2 regions of the Rhizobium sp. CB3171 genome follow, and region 1 is predicted to be linked to the other one. Evidence: predicted binding sites of a transcription regulator. Region 1 holds the regulator's gene; the other holds the start of a gene.
What was found. The regulator LexA, encoded in region 1, represses DNA repair genes until DNA is damaged. The targets are predictions, from matches to a motif close to TGTTCNNNNTGTGTTCNG.

Region 1 (7,449 bases):
CGGGCTTTGCCAAAATACGATTGTTCTTACGCGTATATGTGACGCCGTTAGCAGCCAAATGCGACGATGTCACGGAAAGATCGCGCGTCTTGAAAAGGATTGCCCGTCCGCGAAGGCCGGGATCGTCCCCCGACAAGGATAGATCGTAGAAGGCTTCCATGCCTTCTGGGGTCAGGACCTCGATCCCCGTATTGGCCGCGTGGATCGTCAGGCCGAAGGAATGATCCGATATCTTTGGCCTATCGACGACCTGCTCGAAAAAGCCACGGAACGCAGCCGGATTCGGCGCCGAGACGGCAACCCTTGCTATGCCGGTCACGCCATTGGCATGCCGCTCCAGGGCGCCGCGATCGGCCGGCAATGGATTGATGCGCTGGCAGCAGAAGGTGAAGAAATCCGGCGAACGCAAATCGGCTGCGAAAGCAAGACGGAAACCTGCCGTCACCTCCGAGCCATCCGGCATACGCATCGGCCGGGCAAAATCCAGCATGTTTCCGGCTGATATGGTGTTGACCCGGAATCGTTCGTCATCGGCGACCGCATCGTCCGTGCCGAAAACGACGGCCGAAAACCCCTCATCGCCGATGCGAAAACGGTAGGCTTGGTCGCGGGCGACGAAAACATTGCCCTCCCCCACGCTCGCCTCGCACTGCTCCTGCGATGCAACACCCAAGGGTTCCAGATAGGTCCTGTCAGCAAAGAAAACGCAGGCATTCTCCGTGCCGAAGGGATGTCGGGCATCGGACGCTACGGTGAAACCAAGCTTGCCCAGCCGCTCCCGCGCCAAGGCGATATTGACCGTCGGCAGAACGAGATGATCCAGCGGATGCGGCGATGAGGTCATGGTCTCCCCCTTCATTCGTCGGCAGGTTTGCGCCCATCTGCCGCTCAATTCAAGATCAAAGCGTCGGAGCAGACGACAGAAGAGCGCTCCCGCAAAAATCCGCACGCGAACTAGCCGAATTATATATGTGCTGGCACCAAACTCTCCCTTGTGAGAGGGCAATAATTCGAGCAATATCCGCATCATACTGCAATAAATGATCTGTAGCGCGGCAACAGGTAAGTGATACGGGTGAGGATAGCGCCGAAAAGTCCGTTTCCCGGCAGCAAGACAAAGACGCGCATTCTTCAGTTCGGATTGTCCAACGGCAACGCAATTCACCATCCGATCTCGGAAAGGCAGAAGAGCGGCCTGTCGTTACTTCTATCTTTGCAGCAGTACTCAATCTGATTGTCGGGTGCTTGGGGGAGACATGCGCTTGATGCTCGTCGAGGGGGCGCCCATACGCCCGGTCTTACATTTGACGGCTTCTCTTTGTCTGGCCCTGGTGGGCCACGTCCGAAGGTTCACGGATTCTGTCGCTCGCTTGATTTCCCTTATGCCCAGCGGCTTGGTCGCCGTTGCACTTATCCTTGTTTTCACGGCTATTGCGCCGCAACTGTGCCACGCGCAGACCCCCGAAACGGCCCCCACAGCACCGCCTGCAAAGCTATCGGAATTGCTGCGTCTGATGAATGATCCGGAGCTGCGCCAATGGCTGGAAAAGCGGCAAGCAGCCGAGCAACAGCCGGCACCTTCGGCGACGGCGACGCTGGTCGAAACCGGAGAGGCCCGCGCTCGCGCTCGATATAAGGCGCTGCGGTCGGCGATTCCCAATGTACCGGGGCAGCTCGCCGCTGCAGCGAGCAGGGTGCGTGAGCAGGCAAGGAACAACGGCTTTGCGCCTGCCGTCGTCATGTTCGCCGCATTGGTCTGCGTCGGTCTCGCTGCGGAATGGTTTTTCAAGAAAACCGTCCTGAAAGCCCAGTTTCCAAATCCTCTTGTCGCACATACGATCGGAGAATTAGGACCGTGGATCACTTTCACCCTCGTCAGCTCCGCCATTTTCCTAGCCATAGACTGGCCGCCGCTACTGCATGTGGTGATCCTGTTTTATCTGACGGCATTCATTGCTGCTCGCCTCGCATTTGCCGTCTGCAGACTATCGATGGACGCGGGCTCTCTGTCGGCCTTCGGCTATCGCAGGGCTTGTCTCTTCATTGCCGTTTTGGCGATAGCCGGCGCCACGACGTCGCTGACCAGACCGCTCTCCATCGACGGAGATGTCGGCACCGTCGTCTCCCACGGGTTCTCCATTCTCCTATTGCTGATTACGCTCGAAGCCGTGTGGCGGCGACCGGCCAAGGAAACCGCTGCCCGACAGTTAACGCTTATGAACATCCTTTATTCACTCTACGTTGCCTGCCTCTGGCTTCTTTGGGTGGCCAACTTCGTCGGCCTTTTCTGGCTTGGCATCTATGTCGTTGTTCTTCCGGGGCTATTGACTGCCGTCGGACGAACGGCCGAAGCATTTGCAAAGGGACGCTGGCCTGGTGACAACAAGAACAGTGCGCGCATGGTGCTGGCCATCCGCGGTGCGCGGGCGCTCGTCATCGTAGCCGCGGTCGCCTGGATTACCGTCGTCTGGCACTATGATCCCAACATCCTCGCACGAGAAAATCCGGCGATCGACGCCGCTGTTCGCGGTGCGCTGAAGAGCGTCGTCGTTCTGATTTTGGCCGATCTCTGCTGGCAATTGTCGAGGGCATTCATTGACGAGAAATTGAGCGCCGCCGATAGCAGTGCCTCCTCGCCATCGGCGGAAGCCGCGCGCGCGGGCCGCCTTCGCACCCTGTTGCCGATCTTCCGCAACGCACTGGCAGCCATCGTTATCGCAGCCGCCGTCCTCACCGTGCTGTCCGAAATGGGCGTGCAGATCGGGCCGTTGATTGCGGGGGCCGGCATATTCGGCGTGGCGATCGGCTTCGGCTCGCAAACGCTCGTCAAGGATATCGTCAGCGGCATTTTCTACCTGATGGACGATGCCTTCCGCGTCGGCGAATACGTTCAAAGCGGCAGCTACAAGGGAACCGTGGAATCCTTCAGCCTGCGTTCCGTCAGGCTTCGACATCATCATGGTCCGGTGTTCACAGTTCCCTTCGGCGAACTCGGCGCCGTTCAGAACATGAGCCGCGACTGGGCGATCGATAAATTCCTGCTACGGGTTCCGTTCAATACCGACGTCGCCAAGGCGAAAAGGATCGTCAAGCAAATCGGAGAGCAGTTGAAAGAAGATCCGGAAATCGGACCGCAGATTCTTGAGACCCTGAAAATGAAGGGGGTGGAGCAAATTGGCGACTTCGGTATCGAACTGAGTTTCGCTTTTACCGCCCTCCCCGGTCGGCAAACCTACATACGGCGCCAGGCCTATACCATGATCCGCGACGCCTTCATGGAAAACGGCATCGACTTCGCTCAGCCGACAGTGCAGGTGGGTGGCGAGGAAAAATCCGATGCCGCGATCGCAGCCATGACACTGCAGAGAAAGAAGATCGCTGAGCAAATGACGCAATCGGCGGCGCCGCCAACCTGAACGTTCGCGCGAGATCAGTCACCAGCCTCATCTCCGCGCCCTCTTTGGCAAGGCGACAACCCTGGAGCCGATACCGGATGACGTTGGACAGAAAGGAGATCCAATGTGCTGAACGACCATCTGACGTCTATTGCCGCGCACGTTATTCAAATAGCGCTGACACCGGTCTTTCTGCTGGCGGGCACCGCCGGGTGCCTCAATGTCTTTTCGGCTAGGCTCGCCCGCGTCTCCGACCGGGTCAACAGCCTTTTCGAACGGGTGACCTCTGAGGACCCGGATGAAACGCGGTTGCTGCAGCTCTATTATCTGCGGCGGCGAACATTGGCGCTGGAGATCGCAGTTCTGCTCGGCACGGCATCGGGCGTGTTCACATGCCTTGCGACGCTCGGCCTCATGGGCGGTGCAATTCGACAGCAATTTCGCGAGCAATTGCTGCTCTGGCTCTTTGGCCTTGCCGTCTTCGCACTCATGGGCGCCTTTGTGGCCTTTCTCGTCGAGATGATTCTGGCCGGGCGCAGCATGCTAAGGCAGATCGCCAACGACCGTACCTTGCTCGAGCACCGGCACGGGAGTTCGAGGAAAAGTTCAACCTATTGATATCCCATCGAATATTACTACGGATGGCACCAATCCCGGCCCCTCAGAAATCCGGATTCCCAGTCAGATCCATAGCTTGCTCTCCATGGTTCGGAGAGTGTCGTCCTCCAAAGAGCTTATAGAACGAAGAACATGGCTTTTCGCCGCCTTGGAGATAATCCGTTTTGGGATCGTCCGAAATTTTGCTTCGCCCGATTCCGCATATATTTCTGCTATTTAGTTTGAAGGTGCCGGGAAAAAAGTCATCTGCCCGGGACCTGTTATGTTCCCATTTATTTGATGCACCTACAAAATGTTCACCGAAATTTAAGGGCTTGCGGAACACATATGGAACATATAGTGTCCGTTCTGGATTTGTTTCACGACACCTTCTCAGTCCCGAGGTTCAAAACGATGTTGACGCGCAAGCAGCAGGAACTGCTTCTCTTCATTCACGAACGAATGAAGGAGTCCGGTGTTCCGCCATCTTTCGACGAGATGAAAGATGCGCTGGACCTTGCGTCCAAATCCGGTATTCACCGTCTCATCACGGCTTTGGAAGAACGCGGCTTCATCCGTCGCCTGCCGAACCGGGCCCGGGCGCTGGAGGTCATCAAGCTACCGGAGGCCTATAGCCCGAGCCTGCAGCCTCGCCGCGGCTTTTCGCCAAGCGTCATCGAGGGTAGCCTTGGCAAGCCGCAACTTGTGCCGCCGCCCGCACCCACCAAGCCGGTGAGTGAGGACAACAACAGTTCGGTTTCGGTACCCGTCATGGGCCGCATTGCCGCCGGCGTTCCGATCTCGGCCATCCAGAACAATACTCACGACATCACCGTTCCCGCCGACATGCTCGGCTCCGGCGAGCATTATGCGCTGGAGGTCAAGGGCGACTCCATGATCGATGCCGGCATCTTTGACGGCGATACCGTCATCATCCGCAACGCCACGACCGCCAATCCCGGCGACATCGTCGTCGCTCTCGTCGATGATGAAGAGGCGACATTGAAGCGCTTCCGCCGCAAGGGAGCCTCGATCGCGCTTGAAGCGGCAAACCCTGCTTACGAAACCCGCATCTTTGGGCCGGATCGAGTGAAGGTACAAGGCAAGCTCGTCGGTCTCATTCGCCGCTATCACTGACCGGTGACGCCGGCTTGAGCGGCGCGCCAAAAGTGTCTGTTCGCCAGTCGTAGGAGCGATGCAGGCTCCATGGCCGCGAAAGGTTTTCAAACGCTGCCGTCATTATCGGTTTATCGGTGCTAAGGCTCATTTCGATGGACCCTGTGCGGCGCAATGTTGCACCTGTGAAGAGCGTGGCGCCAGAGCGGCAGCGATCAAGACGCAGCCGTACGGAGGTGATGACGATATTGGCCGTGTCGCAGGCCGGAGCGAGATAGGCGGCATCTTCAATGGTGACAAGCATGTCGCCATTATCCAGCATTGCCACGCACCATGCACCTTTTTGGCAGGCGAAACCGCCCGGCCCGGCCGCGTCTAATGCCGCATCCATCGCCTTTCGAACGGTGCTCTGTTCTTCGGAATTCAGGCGACGATGCTTGTCTGATTTGCTGATTTTGGGGAGCTGACTATCCGGCGGAAGCATCGTTGGCGGTTGCTGCTCGGTGATCGCCAATGCTCTTTGCCACTGCTCGAAGATGAAATCCGGCGGTTTTTCGCGGTTTGTCGTCAGCGCACCGTTGCGCAACAAGGCGACCAGCGTGCCGTCCTCGGAGATCATGAGATCAGGCTTGAGGACACCGGGACTGAGTGCCACGACTGCAACCGAACCGATGATCAAGAGCGCACCTGCATGTCGCAGCCATGTTCTCAGCAAGGTCATCAACAAGAAGCCGGCTATGACCGTCGGGAACAGCCAGACCGGCAGCCGACCGAAGGGAATATTGCCGCCCCAGGCGGCAACCGTTTTGGCAATGACGATGACGACATCAAGTCCCCAGCCGGTTATCTGCCAGAAAGGGGCATCAACGCCAAATGGCATCAGTAGCGTCGCCGCCATGCCAAACGGCATGACGACAAAGGAGACGACCGGCATAGCCGCCAGATTGGCGATGAGACCATATGTCGCCAATCGGTGAAAATGCTCTATCGAGAAGATTGCCGTCGATGCGCCGCCTATAAAAGAGGTCGACAATATGCTTCCGAAGAAACGGGAAACGAAGAGCAGCGGACGCATGACCCGGAACCGGGAGAGAACGCTCTCCCGATGCGGCCTCCTCGCCCAGAGCGAATAGCCGGACACCAACGCCAGGGTCGCGGCGTAAGACATCTGAAAACTTGGTCCGAGCGCCTGCGAAGGCGACAGTATGAGAATGACTATCGCCGATAGCGCCACGTTGCGCAGGCTAATGGATGGTCGGTCGAAGAGCACGGCGATCAGTATGATAGCCATCATGATGAAGGCACGCTCCGCGGATACCCCGAAGCCGGAAATGAGATAATAAGCCGTCACTGTAACTAGCGCGCCGAAGGCCGCAATCTTCTTTGTTGGCCAAGCCTGTGCCACGCCGAAAAACAGACTGAGGGCGTAGCGTAAACCGACATAAAAGATGCCCGCGGAGAGCGCCATGTTCAGGCCGGAGATGGCGATGATATGCGCAAGACCCGAGGTCCGCAGCGCTTCCGTCGTATCGTCTGAGATCGCTCGTCTCTCATCGGTGACAAGCGAAGCCGCAAAGGCGCCGGTGTCTCCGGGCAAAAGCGTCCTGATTCTATCGCCGATATGGCTGCGCAAACCGGCAAGCCAGATATCCGCCTTGTCGAGGACCGACCCCTGAACTACATCACTAGTCGGCGACAATAATGTCTGCGTTCCATAGGCAAAACCATTCGCGCCGGTGCCATCGAAATAGGCGCTGAAGGCGAAATCGTTGAGGCCGGGCAAGGCAGGTCCGGCCGGCGGCGTCAACCGCGCTCTACCCTGAATGCGGTCGCCGAGTTCGAAGGGCTGGAGCTGTTTGCGCACGAAAATGGTGATCTGCGCCGGCGGCCGGCGAATGGTCGGTTTTTCCGTTGCCTCCAGGGCGACGACATAGCGCCAACGGCCCTTGTCGTCGGCTTCACGCCGTTCGATCCGCCCGGTGATGGTGGTCGTCACCGCAGAGTCGAGCATCACCGTCGATGCGCGCCAGGTTTCGCATTGCGCCAGAGCCATGCCGGAGCACACCAGCATGCCGGCAAACAATATGTGCCGTAGCACTCGCCCCGCCTGCTGCTGGCGGAAAAATGCGACAGCGAAGATAAGGAGGGCCGTAAAAACAGCTTGCGGCGGCGGATCGGCTCCGACCGAGAACCAGACGATCGCGCCGGCGCCGATGTAGACCGGCGCAAATAGCATCGCGCGACCGTGCGCCGCCTCTTCTTCGGCTAAATGGTAAATGCTGAGTCGGATGCTGCCTGCCGCGAGGCGAAGGCGGGCAATAAGCGCGGCGTGGTCCTGTGT
Region 2 (7,449 bases), 830 kb from region 1:
CCAATGCTTCGCTGTTCATGGTTGCCTCGGCAGTTATCTCTGCCGGCTTCCTCTATTTCGCCACCTCGCATCGCAGCGTCATTCCGAGCCGCGCCCAGTCGGTGGCGGAGATGTCTTATGAGTTCATCGCCTCGATGCTGAAAGAAGGGGCGGGAACCAAGGGGATGAAGTTCTTCCCGCTGGTCTTCTCACTCTTCATGTTCGTGCTGACGGCGAACCTGCTTGGCATGGTTCCCTATTTCTTCACCGTCACCAGCCAAATCATCGTCACGTTTGCACTGGCGCTTCTGGTCATCCTGACGGTCATTCTCTACGGCGTCATCAAGCATGGCTTCGGCTTTTTCAAGCTCTTCGTGCCGCAGGGCGTTCCCGGCATTCTTCTGCCGCTGGTGGTGATCATCGAAATCATCTCCTTCCTGTCGCGGCCCATTTCACTCTCTGTTCGTCTTTTCGCCAACATGCTGGCAGGCCATATCACGCTTAAGGTGTTCGCAGGCTTCGTTGCCTCGCTCGGAGCCCTTGGTGCGCTTGGCATCGGCGGCGCCATTCTTCCCCTGATCATGACCGTCGCCCTGACCGGTCTCGAGTTCCTCGTCGCCTTCCTCCAGGCTTACGTCTTTGCGGTGCTGACTTGCATGTACCTCAATGACGCAATCCATCCGGGTGGCCACTAAGGATTACCGACATTGACGTCTGCAGGGCGTCAGTCATTCGCCGCAACAACCATTTCAAAGGAGTTCAACATGGAAGCGGAAGCAGCAAAGTTCATCGGCGCAGGTCTGGCTTGCTTTGGTATGGCCGGTACGGCTCTCGGCCTCGGCAACATCTTCGGCAGCTACCTGTCCGGCGCACTTCGCAATCCGTCTGCCGCTGACAGCCAGTTCGGCCGTCTGGTATTCGGCTTCGCCGTTACGGAAGCTCTGGGCATCTTCTCGCTGCTCATCGCTCTCCTCCTGCTCTTCGCCGTCTGATATCAACGGCATGATAGATCACGGTTCGCGGGACAGCGGGCCGTGATTCTTTGTATTTGCAGACCACCTGGAGGTGAGCATGTTTGTGACCCCGGCATATGCTGAAGAAGCACCGCCGGCAGCCGGCGCGGTGCATACGGAGACGGGTGCGCCCGATCAGGGCCATCACGCAGGCGTATTCCCGCCGTTTGACCATACGACGTATCCGTCACAGCTCCTTTGGCTGGTGATCACCTTCGTCATCTTCTACGTGGCCATGCAGAAGATCGTTATTCCGCGCGTCGGCGGCATTCTGGAAAGCCGGCACGATCGCATCGCCCAGGATATCGACGAAGCCTCGCGTCTGAAGGCCGAAGCCGATGCTGCCGTTGCGACCTACGAAAGCGAATTGGCCGCAGCGCGCGCCAAGGCAAATTCGATCGGCGCCACCGCCCGCGACGCCGCCAAGGCAAAGGCTGAGGAAGATCGCAAGGCGATCGAAGCAAGCCTTTCGGAAAAGCTGAAGGCCGCTGAGGTCCGTATCAGCGAGATCAAGGCGAAAGCCTTCGGCGATGTCGGCGCCATTGCTGAAGAAACGGCCGCTGCCGTTGTCGAGCAGCTCGTCGGCAACGTCGCCGGCCAGGCAGACGTCGCTTCGGCTGTCGCCGAAGCATCCGCCAAGCGGGAGGGTTGATCCATGGAATTCGGTCTCGACGAAACTTTCTTTGCATTCGTCGCTCTCATCATCTTCCTCGGCCTCATCGTCTATCTGAAGGTGCCGGGCATGATGGCCAAGTCGCTGGACGACCGCGCCGATCAGATCCGTAACGATCTGGCTGAAGCCAAGCGCCTGCGTGAAGAAGCCCAGCATCTTCTGGCTGAATACCAGCGCAAGCGGAAGGAAGCCGAAGCCGAGGCAGCCCATATCGTTGCGGCCGCCGAACGCGAAGCTGAAATGCTGACGACGGAAGCTCGCAAGAAGACGGAGGAATTCGTCGCCAACCGTACGGCGCTTTCCGAGCAGAAGATCAAGCAGGCGGAAGCCGATGCGATGAAGGCGGTCCGTTCCGCCGCCGTCGATCTGGCCATCGCTGCTGCTGAATCCGTGCTCGCCAAGAAGGCCGACGGCCAGGTTCAATCCGAACTCTTCAGCAACGCCGTTGGCGAAGTGAAGTCGCGGTTGAACTGAGCGCGCAAGCAATCGATCTTTGGAAAAGCCCGGCTTCGGCTGGGCTTTTTGTTTTTAAAGGTATCGCTCGGCGACGGTGACATTTGACGATAGCTCCGGATCTAAATTAGATTTCGACCTCGTTTTAGGGGGAGAAATGGTGATACCGAACGGGGAGAGCGGCGAGGGACCATTTCGCCAGGGTGATCTCATCTATCGGCGGACTCGTCCTTGGACAGCGAGTGTTCACGCCCTTCTCACCACACTTCACACCCATGGCTTTGCCAATGCGCCATTATCAGCCGGATATGACGCGGCGTGGGAAAGAGTGAGCTTTCTCCCAGGTGAGACGGGTGACTTGGACGACAATGAGAATATGAGGTCGATGGAAGCTCTGCGGTCCGCGGCGCGCCTGCTGCGGCGCTATCACGATTGCACCGCTCTGTTGATGCGGCCGATGCTGGAGGACCAGAAATGGCAATTGTCGCCGCGGCCGCCGTTCGAGGTGATCTGCCATGGCGATTTCGCGCCCTATAATGTTGTTCTTACCGGCAGCGAGGCGACGGGCATCATCGACTTCGAGACGGCCCATCCCGGCCCGCGTTGCTGGGATCTCGCTTACGCCATCTATCGCTGGGCGCCTCTGTCCGCTGGCGTCGAGGTCAAGGTTCTCAGCGGGCTCGATACGCAAATCCTCCGCGCTCGCAGTTTCCTTGATGCCTACGGCTTGCACTCGGAGCAACGATCGGCATTGCCGGGGATGATCATCGACCGTCTGAATGCCTTGGTCGGCTTCATGGAAAGCGAGGCGGCCAATGGTGTGGATAGATATCGCCGCAACATTGAAGAGGGCCATGCTGATATCTATCGGCGCGATGTTGCCTATATCAGCGAGCACCGAAGCGAGATTACAGCCGGCCTTGCAGGATAAGGAGAGCTGGCGTCAGGCCTCATCGCGTCGGAGCGGCCGGAAACTCATGCGATGTAGCGAGCAGGGGCCGTGCTTCTCGATGCCGGCGCGGTGCTCAGGCGTCCCGTAGCCGACATGGGCGGCAAAGCCGTATGCGGGGAAGACATCTCCGGCGCGGGCCATCATCCGGTCGCGCGTCACCTTGGCGACGATCGAGGCTGCGGCAATGGAAAAGGAGAGGGCATCGCCCTTGACCACGGCTTTTCCCGGGCAAGCGAGGCCGCCAGGCACGTCCAGCCCATCCGTCAGGACGTAGCTTGCCGGTATGGCCAGGCTGCATATGGCACGACGCATGGCATCAAGGCTCGCCTTGCGAATATCAGTGATATCGATACGGGCCGCACTCGAAGAAGCAATGGAGACGGTCGCGGTCGAGAGGATTTCGACAAACAGCGCCTCGCGCCTGATGGCCGAAAGCTGCTTGGAATCGTTCAATCCCTCGGGAATGCGTTCCGGATCGAGAATGACTGCGGCCGCGACGACTGGACCTGCAAGAGGCCCGCGCCCGGCTTCATCGGCACCTGCGACAGGCCAGTGTCCAGCGCGGCGGGCAATCAGCTCCAACTCGAAGGTTGGAACGATCGGGCCCTCGTCGAAAAGCATGGGAGAATCGGATGGTGTGCTGCGTGGCATGCGGCAAGCTCGCACACCATCCGATCTCCTGCAAGCCCCCGGTGGATCAAGGCGGCGAACCAGGGGGCTCTTCCGACGGGTAGGGAAACCCGCGGGAAAGGGTCAGAGCAATTCCGGGAAAAGTGCGTGAGCCGCTTTCCGTCCGGAATTGCGAAAAAACAAAAAGATAGAGCGGTTCTAAGATTCCGCGAAAGCTGAACCGCTCAGAGCAGCGAAAGCTGCACGCCGCTGCCATCCGGCGGCACAAACAGGTCGTCTCGCAATGCGATACTGCGGCGGGTGAGCTCCAGCCGCTTGGTTGCCATTTCGAAACGGCGGCTGATCTGCCAGGCATAGGGGCCTGCGCCCTTCATGCGTTTGCCGAACTCGGCATCGTAATCCTTGCCGCCGCGCATGGAGCGGATCAGCGACATGACATGGCGGTAGCGATCCGGATAGTTCTGCAGCAGCCAGTCGCGGAAGAGCGGGCTGACCTCCAGCGGCAGGCGCAGGATGACATAGGTTGCTTCCAGGGCGCCGGCGGCCTTGCTGGCGTCGAGGATGCGCTCGATTTCGTGGTCGTTGAGCGCCGGAATGATCGGCGCCACCATGACTGCCGTCTGGATACCGGCCTCGCTGAGCACCCGGATCGCCTCCAGCCGCCGCTGCGGCGTCGCCGCGCGCGGTTCCATGGTGCGCGCCAGCTTGCGGTCGAGCGTGGTCACGGAAATACCGACCCGAACCAGGTTCTTGGCGGCCATCTCTTGGAGAATATCGATATCGCGCATGATCAGCGCTGACTTGGTGACGATCGCAACCGGATGGTTTGCCTTGTTCAGCACTTCGAGAATCTGCCGCATGATGCGCCATTCCTTCTCGATCGGCTGATAGGGGTCGGTATTGGTGCCGATGGCGATGACGCGCGGCTTGTAGCCGGGCTTGGCCAGCTCCCGTTCCAGAAGCCGCGCCGCGTCCGGCTTGGCGAAGAGCTTTGATTCGAAATCGAGTCCCGCCGACAGGCCCATATAGGCATGCGTCGGCCGTGCGAAACAATAGATGCAGCCATGCTCGCAGCCACGATAGGGATTGATGGAACGATCGAAGGATATATCGGGCGATTCGTTGCGTGTGATTGCCGTACGCGGCTTCTCCACCTGGACTTCGGTTTTGAAAGGCGGCAGTTCTTCGAGTGTTTGCCAGCCGTCATCGAATGTCTCACGTCGCAGCGGTTCGAATCGGCCGCTCGGGTTCAGCCCGGCGCCGCGACCGCGCCGGCGGTCGATCTCGACTCTGAGACCGGTGTCGGCGATCAAAGCATTGGCAACATCTGCCGTATTGGCAGGCGCAAATGCGACCTGCCCTGCAAGGGACTGCTCGTTCATCGGTAACTCCGGGGCGGTTCATGGCATCGCATGCCGCGTCTAAGATGATTAAATTCCTATCCGACAAACGAGAACATTGCAAGAACAAAATGCGCGATTACGCTCCGCCGCGCAGCGTGTACATGCCGACGAGCAGAGGTCCCGGTGGCATTGTGAACCTGCACATAAGCCTTGTCTAAACCTTCGGGTTTAAAGGGTTATGTGCTGGCAATAAATTGTGCGGCGCTTTATAAATGGGCAATGTTGACAGTAATCATCGAATGCCAGGATCAAGAACCTGAGCTGGCGCAGACATTGGCGGCCCTGGTAGCGGGCGCGATCGAAGGTTTGGTGTGCGACGTCGTCGTGCTCGATCATGGCTCGCGTGATGGCACCTCGCATGTGGCCGACGCTGCCGGCTGCCGTTTCTATTCGCAGTGGGATATCAGAGACATACTGCATTCGGCGCGCGGCGAATGGCTGCTTTTCGTCGAGCCCGGCGCCCGCCCGCAAGCCGGCTGGATCGATGAGATTGCCGAATATGTCTCGCTGAATAAGGTGCCGGCGCGCTTCACCGCGTCGCGGGGTTATCGACGGCCTTTGCTGCAGCGCATCGGCCGCAGCCTGCCGCCTCTGGAACTGGGTTTGCTCCTCTCCAAGCGACAGGCCATCGCCGCCGCCAAAACGGGCATGCGGCTTGCCGAATTCGCCAGGGGGCAAAAGAGCCGCAAACTGTCGAGCGAGCTGATTCCCTCTTGGGTCGCACGCGCGGCACGGTAGCGCATTGTAATCAATCCAGATTCCATTTGAAAATAAGAGAATTTCTGTCATAATTTTCATATGGCGGCACGTCTCGCGTGTCGCGTCAGGCGGCCGACCATGAAGATGCCGGTATGCGGCAGAGCAGGTCAGCGGAACTCTCCTCTTCCGCCGGATTTCCGGCGAAAGGAGGTGCGTCATGGGACGCACGATGCTCTGCCGCCTCATCGGAACGGCCCTTGTGGCAACGGCAATCCTTCATCCGAGTACTGCAGCTTCGCAAGCGATGTTCGCATGCGCTGAACGCGCCGATATGGTCGCTTTCCTGGGAGCGCACTATTCCGAAAAGCTCTCGGCCATTGGTCAGCTCGATCCGAGGAATATTATCGAGGTCTTCGCTGCTGAAAGCGGCAGTTGGACAATGATGATCACCGGTGTCTCCGGCCGAAGCTGCGTGATCCTCACGGGTCAGAATTGGGAATCAATTCCTGCCTTGCCTGGATCGAAGGCATAAAGCGCCAGCTTATTTTGAGCCGGCACCGCGCTTTAGATGTTCATCGAGCCGCGGCATGATCTCCACGAAATTGCAGGGCATATGGCGGTAGTCGAGTTGCGCCTTTAAAATGCCGTCCCAGGCATCCTTGCAGGCGCCAGGGGAGCCCGGCAGCACGAAGATGAAGGTGGCGTTGGCAACGCCGCCGGTTGCACGCGACTGGATCGTCGCCGTGCCGATCTTGTCGTAGGAGATGCGATGGAACACCTCGGAAAACCCGTCCATCCGCTTTTCGAACAAGGGCTCCAGCGCTTCGGGCGTGACATCGCGGCCGGTAAAGCCGGTGCCGCCGGTGGTGATGACGACGTCGATGGTTTCGTCCTGCGTCCAGGCCTCCACCTGGCTTCGAATACGCTTCTTGTCGTCGGGAACGATGGCGCGCGCAGCCAACCTATGACCGGCTTCCGCGATACGGGCAACCAGCGTATCGCCGGACTTGTCGTCGGCGAGCGTGCGCGTATCGGAAACGGTCAGCACCGCGATGCCGACGGGGATGAAGGACCTTGCTTCACTTGAACCGGTCATCACGCGCCTCCCTTGATCGTTTCCGTCGCCTGGAAATACCAGTCCGGCCTTAAGCTGTGAAGCGATGCCGCCGCCGCTGTCGCCCGCTCGAGGTTATCGAACAGGCCGAAGCAGGTGGCGCCTGAGCCGGACATGCGTGTGGCGAGCGCCCCTTGGCTCTCGATCAATTGCGAGAGCGTGGCGATTTCGTTGCAGAGCATTCGTGCCGGCGGCTCCAGATCGTTGCGCAACCCCTCAATGGTCTCGATCCATTGCATGCGGCCATTTGTTGCCTGCAAGGGGAGTACGAATGGCGGATTGTCCTTTCGGGCCAGCATGCGAAACACCTCCGGCGTCGAAACGCCGACGAGGGGATTGCCGAGCACCATAGCAAAAGATGGAAAGTCCGGCAGAAGTTCGATCACTTCGCCGATGCCGCGTGCGATCAGCGGGCGGCTGGCCAGGCACATTGGCACATCGGCGCCGAGCTTCAGTGCAATCGCCGTCACCTCATCGGAAGGCAAGGCGAGCCCCCAGAGCCGCATCAGCCCACGCAGGGTCGCCGCCGCATC

Region 2: the regulator LexA is predicted to act here: its motif matches at 5,152-5,169, upstream of QA648_RS02155 (PA0069 family radical SAM protein).

Annotation. Positions count from the first base shown of each region.
Region 1 is NZ_CP121652.1:1,267,325-1,274,773, reverse strand. It holds gene QA648_RS06330 (VOC family protein) at 1-844, opposite strand, end outside; gene QA648_RS06325 (mechanosensitive ion channel family protein) at 1,383-3,416, shown strand; gene QA648_RS06320 (DUF2721 domain-containing protein) at 3,522-4,013, shown strand; gene lexA (transcriptional repressor LexA) at 4,407-5,129, shown strand; gene QA648_RS06310 (ComEC/Rec2 family competence protein) at 5,110-7,449, opposite strand, start outside.
Region 2 is NZ_CP121652.1:439,042-446,490, forward strand. It holds gene QA648_RS02125 (F0F1 ATP synthase subunit A) at 1-674, shown strand, start outside; gene QA648_RS02130 (F0F1 ATP synthase subunit C) at 744-971, shown strand; gene QA648_RS02135 (F0F1 ATP synthase subunit B) at 1,051-1,644, shown strand; gene QA648_RS02140 (F0F1 ATP synthase subunit B) at 1,648-2,139, shown strand; gene QA648_RS02145 (phosphotransferase) at 2,504-3,049, shown strand; gene QA648_RS02150 (ribonuclease HII) at 3,062-3,721, opposite strand; gene QA648_RS02155 (PA0069 family radical SAM protein) at 3,925-5,082, opposite strand; gene QA648_RS02160 (glycosyl transferase) at 5,323-5,841, shown strand; gene QA648_RS02165 (hypothetical protein) at 6,020-6,334, shown strand; gene moaB (molybdenum cofactor biosynthesis protein B) at 6,344-6,898, opposite strand; gene QA648_RS02175 (4-(cytidine 5'-diphospho)-2-C-methyl-D-erythritol kinase) at 6,898-7,449, opposite strand, start outside.